Regions from separate parts of the Pseudomonas sp. GW823-FHT06E10 genome, predicted to be linked through region 1. Evidence: predicted binding sites of a transcription regulator. Region 1 holds the regulator's gene; the other holds the start of a gene.
What was found. The regulator sigma-54, encoded in region 1, starts transcription at its own class of promoters, with help from an activator protein. The targets are predictions, from matches to a motif close to ANTGGCATNNANNTTGCTNT.
Positions count from the first base shown of each region.

Region 2: a site for sigma-54 is predicted at 3,802-3,821, ahead of AC1Q6Y_RS22465 (circularly permuted type 2 ATP-grasp protein). Genes of this name have one in related genera too.

Region 1 covers NZ_JBXAHJ010000013.1:11,565-17,419, reverse strand. The annotation lists gene AC1Q6Y_RS20320 (HPr family phosphocarrier protein) at 1-100, opposite strand, end outside; gene rapZ (RNase adapter RapZ) at 116-973, opposite strand; gene ptsN (PTS IIA-like nitrogen regulatory protein PtsN) at 976-1,440, opposite strand; gene hpf (ribosome hibernation-promoting factor, HPF/YfiA family) at 1,453-1,761, opposite strand; gene AC1Q6Y_RS20300 (RNA polymerase factor sigma-54) at 1,836-3,329, opposite strand; gene lptB (LPS export ABC transporter ATP-binding protein) at 3,576-4,301, opposite strand; gene lptA (lipopolysaccharide transport periplasmic protein LptA) at 4,301-4,849, opposite strand; gene lptC (LPS export ABC transporter periplasmic protein LptC) at 4,836-5,408, opposite strand; gene AC1Q6Y_RS20280 (KdsC family phosphatase) at 5,416-5,855, opposite strand, start outside.
Region 2 covers NZ_JBXAHJ010000015.1:128,828-134,682, forward strand. The annotation lists gene AC1Q6Y_RS22450 (c-type cytochrome) at 1-470, shown strand, start outside; gene AC1Q6Y_RS22455 (transglutaminase family protein) at 591-1,400, opposite strand; gene AC1Q6Y_RS22460 (alpha-E domain-containing protein) at 1,397-2,347, opposite strand; gene AC1Q6Y_RS22465 (circularly permuted type 2 ATP-grasp protein) at 2,360-3,769, opposite strand; gene AC1Q6Y_RS22470 (ribonuclease E inhibitor RraB) at 4,136-4,480, opposite strand; gene AC1Q6Y_RS22475 (hypothetical protein) at 4,690-4,923, opposite strand; gene speE (polyamine aminopropyltransferase) at 5,140-5,855, opposite strand, start outside.

The DNA of each region.
Region 1 (5,855 bases):
TGATCTGGCACGGGAACTGACCTGCTACCCCAACGAATTTTGCAGAAGCGCGAGCGTGCAGACCCAGTTTATTGATGATTTCGATTTCCAGAGCAGGCATCGCGATGTGAATCCTTTAGCTGAGGTCGCGGTGGCGGACCTGGACGTTCTTCAGGGATTGTTGCAGCGTTTGCCCCAGACGCTCGGTCAGGTAGACGGAACGGTGATGTCCGCCAGTGCAGCCAATGGCAATGGTGACGTAGGCGCGGTTGCTGGCGGCAAAGCGAGGCAGCCACTTTAGCAGGTATGTGGAAATGTCCTGGAACATCTCTTCGACATCCGGCTGAGCCGCCAGGTATTCGGCAACCGGTTGATCGAGCCCGGACTGTTCGCGCAACTCCGGTTTCCAGTAAGGGTTGGGCAGGCAGCGCACATCGAACACCAGGTCGGCGTCCACCGGCATGCCGCGCTTGAAGCCGAAGGATTCCACCAGGAACGCAGTACCGGGTTCCGGTTGATTCAACAGGCGCAGTTTGATGGCATCGCGCAGTTGATACAGGTTCAGGCTGGTAGTGTTGATCTTGAGATCGGCGAGGTCGGCAATCGGCCCGAGCAGGACGCTCTCGACGCTGATGGCTTCGGCCAGCGAGCGGTTGGCGTTGGTCAGGGGGTGACGCCGTCGGGTTTCCGAGAAGCGCTTGAGCAGTGTTTCTTCGTCGGCGTCCAGGTACAGCACATCGCACTGGATGTGGCGGGCACGGACTTCCTCGAGCAGGTCGGGGAAGCGTGACAGGTGGCTGGGCAGGTTGCGCGCGTCAATGGAAACGGCGACCAGCGGCTGCAACATCTCGGTATGAACCAGGGCGCGTTCGGCCAGCTCCGGCAGCAGACCGGCTGGCAGGTTGTCGATGCAGTAGTAGCCGCTGTCCTCAAGAACGTCGAGGGCGGTACTTTTACCTGAGCCGGAACGGCCACTGACGATGATCAAGCGCATGATTACTGACCGTTTTGCTCGTCAAGGACAACCTGATACAGGGCTTCGTTGCTTGCAGCACTACGCAGCTTTTCGCGAACTTCCTTGCGGTCGAGCATGCTGGCGATCTGTCGCAGCAGCTCAAGGTGCGCATCGGTGGCGGCTTCCGGGACCAACAGCACGAACAGCAGGTCAACCGGCGCGCCGTCGATGGCGTCGAAATCGATAGGGGCGTCCAGGTGCATCAATGCACTGATGGGCGAAACACAGCCCTTGAGACGGCAATGTGGAATAGCGATGCCATTGCCAAACCCGGTGGAACCGAGTTTTTCACGGGCGATCAGCGCCTCGAAGACATCTTGCATCTCCAGGGCCGGCACTTCGCGGGCGATAAGATTGGCAATTTGTTCGAGGGCTTTCTTTTTACTGCCTCCCGGCACGTTCACCAGGGAACGGCCGGGGGTCAGGATACTTTCAAGTCGGATCATGGGTTGGGAGTGTTAACGACCGGTTGCGCCCTGGAGGAGGCTCTGGGTCTTTTCCTTATGCTTTTTGAGTTGTTTATCCAGCTTGTCGGTGAGTGCGTCGATCGCGGCATACATATCGGTATGTTCCGCGTTGGCGACCACTTCATTCCCGGGAATATGCAGCGTGGCTTCGATTTTCTGCTTCAGTTTTTCGACGGTCATCGTGACCTGCACATTAGTGATCTTGTCGAAATGTCGCTCCAATCGTTCGAGTTTTTCGCCGATGTAGGTGCGAAGAGGTTCGGTCACTTCCAGTTGGTGTCCACTGATGTTGACTTGCATACAGCTTCTCCTTCGTTGCCAGTGCATAAAGCGGCAGATCAGATGATCTACCACTGGAACGCTGTGGCGTGGCCCTACATCAACCGCTTGCGTTCGCTCGAAGGCGCGATCCCGAGGGATTCGCGGTACTTGGCGACGGTGCGGCGAGCCACCTGAATGCCTTGTGCCTCCAGTAAACCAGCGATCTTGCTGTCACTCAACGGCTTTTTCTGATTTTCCGCTGCAACCAGTTTTTTGATGATCGCCCGGATCGCCGTGGACGAGCATTCGCCGCCTTCGGAGGTGCTTACGTGACTGGAAAAAAAGTACTTCAGTTCATAAATGCCCCGGGGGGTGTGCATGAACTTCTGGGTGGTCACCCGTGAAATCGTCGATTCATGCATGCCGACCGCTTCGGCGATGTCATGCAGGACCAGCGGCTTCATGGCTTCGTCGCCGTACTCCAGAAAGCCGCGCTGATGCTCGACGATCTGGGTGGCAACCTTCATCAGGGTTTCATTGCGGCTTTGCAGGCTCTTGATGAACCAGCGGGCCTCCTGCAACTGATTGCGCATGAAGGTATTGTCGGCGCTGGTGTCGGCGCGGCGCACGAAACCGGCGTACTGGGCATTGACCCGCAGCCGTGGCACCGACTCCTGATTGAGCTCCACCAGCCAGCGCTCGTTGTCCTTGCGCACGATGACGTCAGGAACGACGTACTCGGCTTCGGTGGACTCGATCTGCGAGCCCGGGCGCGGGTTGAGGCTCTGGACCAGCTCGATGACCTGGCGCAGCTCATCTTCCTTGAGCTTCATGCGACGCATCAACTGGCTGTAGTCGCGGCTGCCAAGCAGGTCGATGTAATCGGTGACCAGGCGCTTGGCCTCGGCCAGCCAAGGGGTCTTGGCAGGCAGCTGGCGCAATTGCAGCAGCAGGCATTCGCCCAGGTTGCGGGCGCCGATGCCGGCGGGCTCGAATTGCTGGATGCGGTGCAGGACGGCTTCGATTTCGTCCAGTTCGATGTCCAGTTCCGGGTCGAACGCTTCGAGGATTTCCTCGAGGGTTTCGTCCAGGTAGCCCTGATTGTTGATGCAGTCGATCAGGGTTACGGCGATCAGGCGATCGGTGTCGGACATCGGGGCCAGGTTCAGTTGCCACAGCAAGTGGCTCTGCAGGCTTTCGCCGGCCGAGGTGCGGGTGGTGAAGTCCCACTCGTCATCATCATTGCTGGGCAGGCTGCTGGCGCTGGTCTGGTAAACATCTTCCCACGCGGTGTCGACGGGGAGTTCGTTGGGGATACGCTCGTTCCAGTCACCCTCATCGAGGTTATCAACCGTCGGGGCGCTCTCCTGGTAGGAGGGCTCCTGGATGTCGGTGTTGGGCTTTTGTTCGGCGTTGTCGGCCAGGGGGTCGGAATTGTCGAAGTCGTCGCCTTCTTCCTGGCGTTCGAGCATCGGATTGGACTCCAGGGCCTCCTGGATTTCCTGTTGCAGGTCCAGGGTCGACAATTGGAGCAGGCGGATGGCCTGTTGCAGCTGCGGTGTCATCGTCAGCTGCTGGCCCATTCTCAAGACTAGCGATGGTTTCATGGCAGGGGCTTAACACCTTATTCGCCGGCGCACATGCGCCATCCACTACAGGGCGCCGGGGCGCCAAACTTAAGCAAATTATATGCCTGAAACTAAAGGGTTTGCCTAGAGCGCTGTAACAATAAAAAACTATAAAGCTGTGTTGCAGCGCTGCCCTTGTCGAGGGCTGACCACGCTTGTCGGCACGGAAGCGCTGGTGAGTGGCTGGTCAGGTGCCCGGGCAACTGCCTGGGCACGGCTCAGCGCTTACAGGCGGAACTCATGGCCCAGATACACTTCCTTGACCAGGTCGTTGGCCAGGATGGTCTCTGCGTCGCCTTCGGCAATCAGTTGGCCGTCATTGACGATATAGGCGGTTTCACAGATATCCAGGGTTTCACGAACGTTGTGGTCCGTGATCAGCACGCCAATGCCCTTGGCCTTGAGGTGGTGAATGATCTGCTTGATGTCGCCGACCGAAATCGGGTCCACGCCGGCGAAGGGCTCGTCGAGGAGGATGAATTTCGGGTTGGTGGCCAGGGCGCGGGCGATTTCCACGCGACGGCGCTCACCACCGGACAGGCTCATGCCCAGGTTGTCGCGGATGTGGCTGATGTGGAATTCCTGCAGCAGGCTTTCCAGCTCCTTGCGACGACCGGCCTTGTCGAGTTCCTTGCGGGTCTCGAGGATGGCCATGATGTTGTCGGCCACCGACAGTTTGCGGAAGATCGATGCTTCTTGCGGCAAGTAGCCGATACCAGCCTTTGCGCGGCCGTGCATCGGTTGGTGGCTGACGTCCAGGTCATCGATCAGGACGCGGCCCTGGTCGGCTTGCACCAGGCCGACGATCATGTAGAAGCAGGTGGTCTTGCCGGCGCCGTTCGGGCCAAGCAGGCCGACGATCTGGCCGCTGTCGATGGACAGGCTGACGTCACGCACGACCTGGCGGCTCTTGTAGCTCTTGGCCAGATGCTGAGCTTTCAGAGTTGCCATTACTGGGCCTTTTTCTCGTCGGTTTTCTTCTTCGGCTGGATCACCATGTCGATACGCGGACGCGCCTCGGTGATCTTGCTGCCTGTGGCTCGACCGGCGCTGGCGAGTTTCTTGTCCGTGTCGTAGACAATTTTCTCGCCTTGGGTGACGTTGTTGTCCTTGTCGACAACTTTGGCCTTGTCGATCAGTACGACGCGATTTTGCGAAGCGTGATACTGGATCGTCACGCCCCAACCCTGGACAGGCTTGGTGTCGCCAGCCGTTTGCAATTGCTCGAAGTACGCCAGGTTGCCCACCGAGGTCACTACGTCAATGTCGCCAGCCGGGGTGCGGGTGATGGTAACGGTGTTGCCTGTCACCTTCATCGAGCCTTGGGTGATGATCACGTCACCCTTATAGGTAGCAATACCTTGCTTGTCGTCCAGTTGGGCATCGTCGGCCTGAATACGGATAGGCTGCTGTTGGTCTTCCGGCAGAGCCCAGGCGCTCACGCTTCCCAGTGCTGCGCCCAGACTGAGCAAAATCGGGAGGGTTTTAACGAGCCTCATACTGTCCTCTTACGTTCGATAGCAGGTGTATCCTGCTTTCTTTCAAATACGCTTTCATTCCCTTGCCAGTCGATACACCGCCAGCGCCGTCGATTCTAACGTCTTGCTCGGTCTGCGCATATTGCTGCTGCGGGAACACGGTCATGCGGGTGCTGGTGATCAGGGTTCTACGGTTTTTCTCGTCGAAGCGCGTGATGCGCACGTCATCGATCAGTTCGACCTGTGTGCCATCAGGGTTGACCTCGCCGCGCAGGCTCTGGACGTGCCACGGGAATTCAGTGCCGCGGAACACGTTCAGGTCGGGGTTGGTCAGCAATGTCACCTCGGTCGCTTTCACGTGCTCGACCTTGTCGGACACCAGATCATATTGCAGCTTGCCGTCGGGCAGGTACTGCACGCTGTGGGCGTTGATGGCGTAATAGTCGATCGCGCTTTCATCGACCGGCGTTACCGGCTTGTCGAGGAAGCGTTCCGGGCTGATGTTCCAGTAGCCAACCGCAGCGAATATCGCCGCGATGCAACTGAACATCAGGGTGTTGCGAAATTTTTTGCTCAGCATAGTGGGCTCACAGGTACGCCGCATTGGCCGCGTCGAGGCGGTCCTGGGCGCGCAGGATCAATTCGCAGAATTCGCGAGCGGCACCTTCGCCGCCACGGGCGAGGGTGATGCCGTGGGCGTGTTCACGCACGAAGCTGGCGGCATTGGCCACCGCCATGCCCAGGCCGACGCGGCGAATCACCGGCAGGTCCGGCAGGTCATCGCCGAGGTAGGCCACCTGTTCATAGCTCAAGTTGAGTTGGGCCAGCAGTTCGTCGAGTACCACCAGTTTATCCTCGCGCCCCTGATAGAGGTGCGGGATACCGAGGTTTTTGGCCCGCCGCTCGACCACCGGGGTCTTGCGGCCACTGATGATGGCGGTCTGCACGCCGGCGGCCATCAGCATCTTGATGCCCTGGCCGTCGAGGGTGTTGAACGTCTTGAACTCGCTGCCGTCTTCGAGGAAGT
Region 2 (5,855 bases), on a different contig from region 1:
CCTGGCCACCGCTATCCGAAGGCAAGCCGGGCGCCGGGCCGTTCTATCTGGTTTGGAGCAATCCGCAGGCCGGCAACATCAGCCCAGAACAATGGCCGTTCCAGGTGGCGAGCATCAAACGCCTGGCGCCCGTGGCCGAGCGCTTTCCCGCACTGCTGCCCGATCCGGCATTGAAGGCGGATGATCCGGTGAACAAGGGATTTGCGTTGTTCCAGAAGAACTGCCTGGCGTGTCATCGACTCAATGGAGCCGGGGACGCGCAATTCGGGCCGGACCTGAATATTCCGTACAACCCGACCGAGTACTTCGGTGCGGACTTCCTCAAGCGCTACATCCGCGATCCACAGAGTTTGCGCCAGTGGCCGCAAGCGAAGATGCCCGGGTTCTCGGCCGAGGTGTTGCCGGATGGGGATCTGCAGAGCCTGGTGGGGTATTTGCGGCATATGGTCGGGCGCAAGGTTAAGCCGTAACAACATCGTACCTGTGGGAGCGAGCTTGCTCGCGATAGCGGTGTATCAGTCACAAAAGTATTGACTGAAATGACGCCATCGCGAGCAAGCTCGCTCCCACAAGGTTCCTTGGTATCGCGCCTACTGCTGCTGCACTGAAATCACCGGCGCTGGCGTCGGTGATACCAGCACCTTGGCGTGCATCTGCTCACACCCGCCGCCCCGGCGCATCCCGCGCACCGGGCAGGCATCCAGGTAATCCAGGCCCACCGCCAGTTTCAGATGGCGTTCCGGCCGGGCCAGCTCATTGGTCACGTCGAAGCTGTACCAGGCGTCATCCAGCCAGGCTTCGGCCCAGGCGTGGCTGGCCAGGTGTTCGCTGTTTTCGCTGTACAGGTAGCCCGACACATAGCGCGCTGGAATGCCCAGGCTGCGGGTGCAGGCGAGAAACGCGTGGGTGTGGTCTTGGCACACGCCGGACCGTCCGGCAAAGGCCTGGGCCGCGCTGGTGTCCACTTCCGTGGAGCCCGGTGTGTAGGTCATATGCTGGTTGAGGCCATGCATCAGATCAATCAGCGCCGTGCGATCGCGGCGTTGCCTGCATTCCTTCTCGGCGAACGCACGCAGGGCGGCGTCGGCTTCGGTCAAACGGGTGAAGCGCAGAAACGGCAGTGCCGACTGGCTCTCGTGTTCGGCCTCACGCAATTCGTCGATATCGACCTGGCCACGGGCACCGATGATGATCGCCTCATGGGGCTCGTCCATGGTCAGCACATGCAGGATGTTGCCGAACGGATCGAGTTGCGCCCGCACCGGACGTGGCAGGTCGAGCTGCCAGCTGAGCACGTGCTGGCGCTCGCTGTCGTGGGGGGTCAGGCGCAGATACTGGATGCTCGCCCGCACCTTGTCTTCGTAGTGATAGGTGGTTTCGTGGCTAATGGAAAGTCTCATGCGGCCTCCAGATAAGAACTGTGAATCGCGTTACCCAACTGGCGCACCAGCGGGATGAACTCGGTCAGCCAGGCGTGCAGGCCTTCTTCGAGAATTTCATGGATGCCGGTGTAGCGCAGGCGTGCGTCCATTTCTGCCGCCAGGCGTTGTGCCGGGCGACCGTTGGCCCCCGGCAATTGCGAGAGAATCTGGTCGATTTCTTCGGTGCAGGCGCGCAGGGATCGCGGTACATCGGCCCGCAGCAACAGCAACTCCGCCACATGCCGGGCGCCGGGGGCGTCGCGGTAGATTTCCGTGTAGGCCTCGAACGACGACAACGCCCGCAACAACGCGCTCCACTGGTAATACGCGTGAGCGGTGCCATCGCTGACCGCTTCGGCCTGATCGCCGGCCATTTCGTAGCGGGCATCGAGCAGACGCAAGGTATTGTCCGCCCGTTCGATAAAGGTCCCCAGACGAATGAAGCGAAACGCATCGTTACGCATGATGGTGCCGTAGGACGCACCCCGGAACAGGTGGGAACGTTCCTTGATCCACTCGCAGAAACGGCTCATGCCATAGCGACTGAGGCCCTGTTCGGCGATGCCGCGAATTTCCAGCCAGGTGGCGTTGATGTTTTCCCACATGTCGGCGGTGATGCGCCCACGCACCGCATGGGCACTGGCCCGTGCCGCACCGAGGCAGCTGTAGATGCTCGCCGGGTTGGCCGCATCCAGGGCGAAGAAATGCAGCAGCCGTTCGGCATGCAGTTCGCCATGGCGCTCCAGGTAATCGTCCAGGGTGCCGGTGATCAACAGCGGCATGGCCAGTTCGTGCAAACCGTCGCCACGACCGTCCTGCGGCATCAGCGACAGCGAATAGCTGATGTCGAGCATCCGGGCGAGGTTTTCCGCCCGCTCCAGGTAACGCGACATCCAATACAAATCCGAGGCAGTTCTACTTAACATGACAGGCTTCCTTTAATCCTCGACCACCCAGGTGTCCTTGGTTCCACCGCCCTGGGAGGAATTGACCACCAGGGAGCCTTCGCGCAGGGCGACGCGGGTCAAGCCGCCGGGCACGACCCGGGTTTCACGACCCGACAGAACAAACGGCCGCAAGTCGATATGGCGTGGCGCAATGCCGTTTTCGACAAAGGTCGGACAGGTCGACAGCGACAGCGTCGGTTGCGCGATATACGCATGGGGCTTGGCGATGATCCGCGCACGGAAGGCTTCGATTTCCGCCGCCGTCGCCGCCGGCCCCACCAGCATTCCGTACCCGCCGGAACCTTGGGTTTCCTTGACCACCAGTTCTGGAAGATTGGCCAGCACATGGGAAAGCTCAGACGGATTACGGCATTGCCAGGTCGGCACGTTCTTCAGGATCGGTTCTTCATCGAGGTAGAAACGGATCATGTCGGTAACGAACGGATACACCGATTTGTCGTCCGCTACCCCCGTACCAATGGCATTGGCCAGCACCACGTTGCCGGAACGGTAGGACGACAGCAGCCCCGGCACACCAAGCATCGATTCCGGATTGAAGGCCAGGGGATCGAGGAAGGCGTCGTCGAGGCGACGATAAATCACGTCGACCGCTTTCGGCCCGTCGGTGGTGCGCATGTAGACCTTGTCGTCACGCACGAACAGGTCCGCGCCCTCCACCAGTTCCACGCCCATTTCCCGCGCCAGGAACGCATGTTCGAAGAACGCACTGTTAAAGCGCCCCGGCGTCAGCACCACCACGCTCGGGTTATCGATGGGGCTTGAACTTTTCAGGGTGTCAAGCAGCAGGTTCGGGTAGTGGTCGATGGGGGCAATGCGTTGCGCCGCGAACAGCTCGGGAAACAGGCGCATCATCATCTTGCGATCTTCGAGCATGTAGCTGACGCCGCTCGGCGTACGCAGATTGTCTTCGAGCACGTAGTAGGTGCCGTCACCGTCGCGCACCAGGTCGACGCCGGAGATGTGCGAATAGATATCGCGATGCAGGTCCAGGCCCTGCATCGCCAACTGGTACTGCTCGTTGGCCAGCACCTGCTCGGCCGGAATGATGCCGGCCTTGATGATGCGCTGCTCGTGGTAGAGGTCGGCGAGGAACATGTTCAACGCCTTGACCCGCTGGATGCAGCCGCGTTCGACAATCCGCCATTCGCTGGCGGGGATGCTGCGTGGAATGGTGTCGAAGGGGATCAGGCGCTCTGTGCCCTGCTCGTCCCCGTAGAGCGTGAAGGTAATCCCGGCGCGATGAAACAACAGATCGGCCTCGCGTCGCCGTTGTGCCAGAAGCTCGTCAGGCGTCTCGGCCAGCCAACGGGCAAACTCCCGATAATGCGGGCGGACCTGGCCGCCGGCATCGTACATCTCATCAAAATAGGTGCGGATCATGCCGTACTCCTTGTCACTCGGACGTCCAGACCTTCGCAAGGCCCGTGCCATCGGCATAAACGCTTAAATTTCAATCGGTTGGATAATCAACGCGCACGTACCGCACCAATCCTGTGCGGTAAATGCCCCAACCTGATCGCCCCCGCTTCATTGCAAGGCGTGGTGGTCGCCTATCACCAGCATAGTCAGAGTTGATTTCACTGCCCGCCAATGGGTACGGATAATCCAGGCATTCGCTGAAAAGCTCATCGAACTTCCCTTTTAGCCGCCTGCCCTGGCGGCTTTTTTTTTGCTGTCCAACACCCACAAATGAAAACGGCCAACCCAAAGGTCAGCCGTGATTGCTGATTGTCACTGTTCATAAGGTTATGCGAGTCGCCCTCGAACCTCCTGTTTCACACCCCAGCCTTCGATGATGCCGCCCAGAGGCTCGACCACTGCTTCGAAACCCTGTTCGAAGTCGCCGATATCGTCGTAGGTGGCATACATGACCTTGCACAGCTCCAGCGCCCAGGCGCCGTCGTCGCGCACACTGACTTGCGCATCCAGGGATTCACCACGGTGGAAATGACCTGCCGCCCTGCGTGCCCGCTCCTCATCCGGGAAAATGGCGTAGAACTCGATGGGATGAAACCGTGAAAAGTCAAAACCGCCTTCTTTCATGCGGCGCAGCACGCTGCTGCTGATGTCTTCTTGATAGGCTGTGCTCATGAAACGTCCTCCTCAAAACGATGGATAGACTTTCCGTACTCCCTCACCCGCAACCGAACAGCGCGAGCGACGGCAACCGATGTGCCGGCGGGAAACAAGCATGGAGCTACAAGACCAGACCTTAGCGATTCATTCGCTGATCTCGCTTGCAGAGTAGCCTCAAGACAGAGCCCGTGCCAAGGCCTGGATGCGAATGCGACAGGTGTTGTTCAGATTGGAGTAATGTCGAGGATTTGAATGCTGTTCTGGGACTTGAGCTCTTTGACGCTCGCGTCACTGGTCCGCCCTTCCAGATCGTTCAGATCCAGTTCGGCGGCGACAGGAAGAAGCCGGGCCTTGATGAGCTTGGCAGCACGCTCGTAGTCCGGGCGCTCGATGCACTCAAAGACTTCGTTGATGGTTTCGCCATGATCATCCACGAAAGTGACCTTCCACTTTTGCATTGGTGCCTCCTCGATAAAACCCATGGATGGGCCTACCTCTATCTCGACCTTGTTAGCTGGCTAATTGTTCCGGTGGATCTGCACCCATCGCAAATTTCTGTAGGAGCGAGCCTGCTCGCGAAAAACTTGAGAACGCCGTGTTAAATCAGACATCCCGCGTCATCGTTCACGTCCATCGCGAGCAGGCTCGCTCCTACAGGTCTGCGTTTCAATCCATCAGTCGTTACTTGGCTTGTTCACTGCCTGCAACACGTATTGCGGCAAGGCGAAGGCGCCGATGTGGATTTCAGGATTGTAGTAGCGGGTGATGATGCCGCTGCCCGCGAAGCGCTGTTGCAGGGTTTCGCGGGACAACTTGCGATAAGCGGTATTGGTGGCGCCCCAGGCGAAGGTCATCGAACCACCGATGTAGGTCGGTACGGCGGCCTGATAGAAGTGCCAGTCCGGGAACAGGCTGCGCAGGCGACCGGCGGTGGTCTTCACTTCTTCGATCTGCATGAACGGCGTGCCGTTCTGGGTCACCAGGATGCCGCCTTCGTTCAGGCAGCGGTGGCAAGCCTGGTAGAAGTTTTCCGAGAACAGCACTTCACCCGGTCCGATCGGATCGGTGGAGTCAGAAATGATCACGTCGAACTTTTCAGTGGTGGTGGCGACGAAACGCATGCCGTCGTCGATCACCAGGTTCAGGCGTGGATCATCGAATGCACCCTTGGAGTGATTCGGCAGGAATTCCTTGCACATGTCGACCACGGTGCCGTCGATCTCGACCATGGTGATGTGCTCGACGCTGCGGTGCTTGGCCACTTCACGCAACATGCCGCCGTCACCGCCGCCGATGATCAGCACGCGCTTGGCGGCACCGTGCGCCAGGATCGGCACGTGGGTGAGCATTTCGTGGTAGATGAATTCGTCGGCTTCGGTGGTCTGGATCA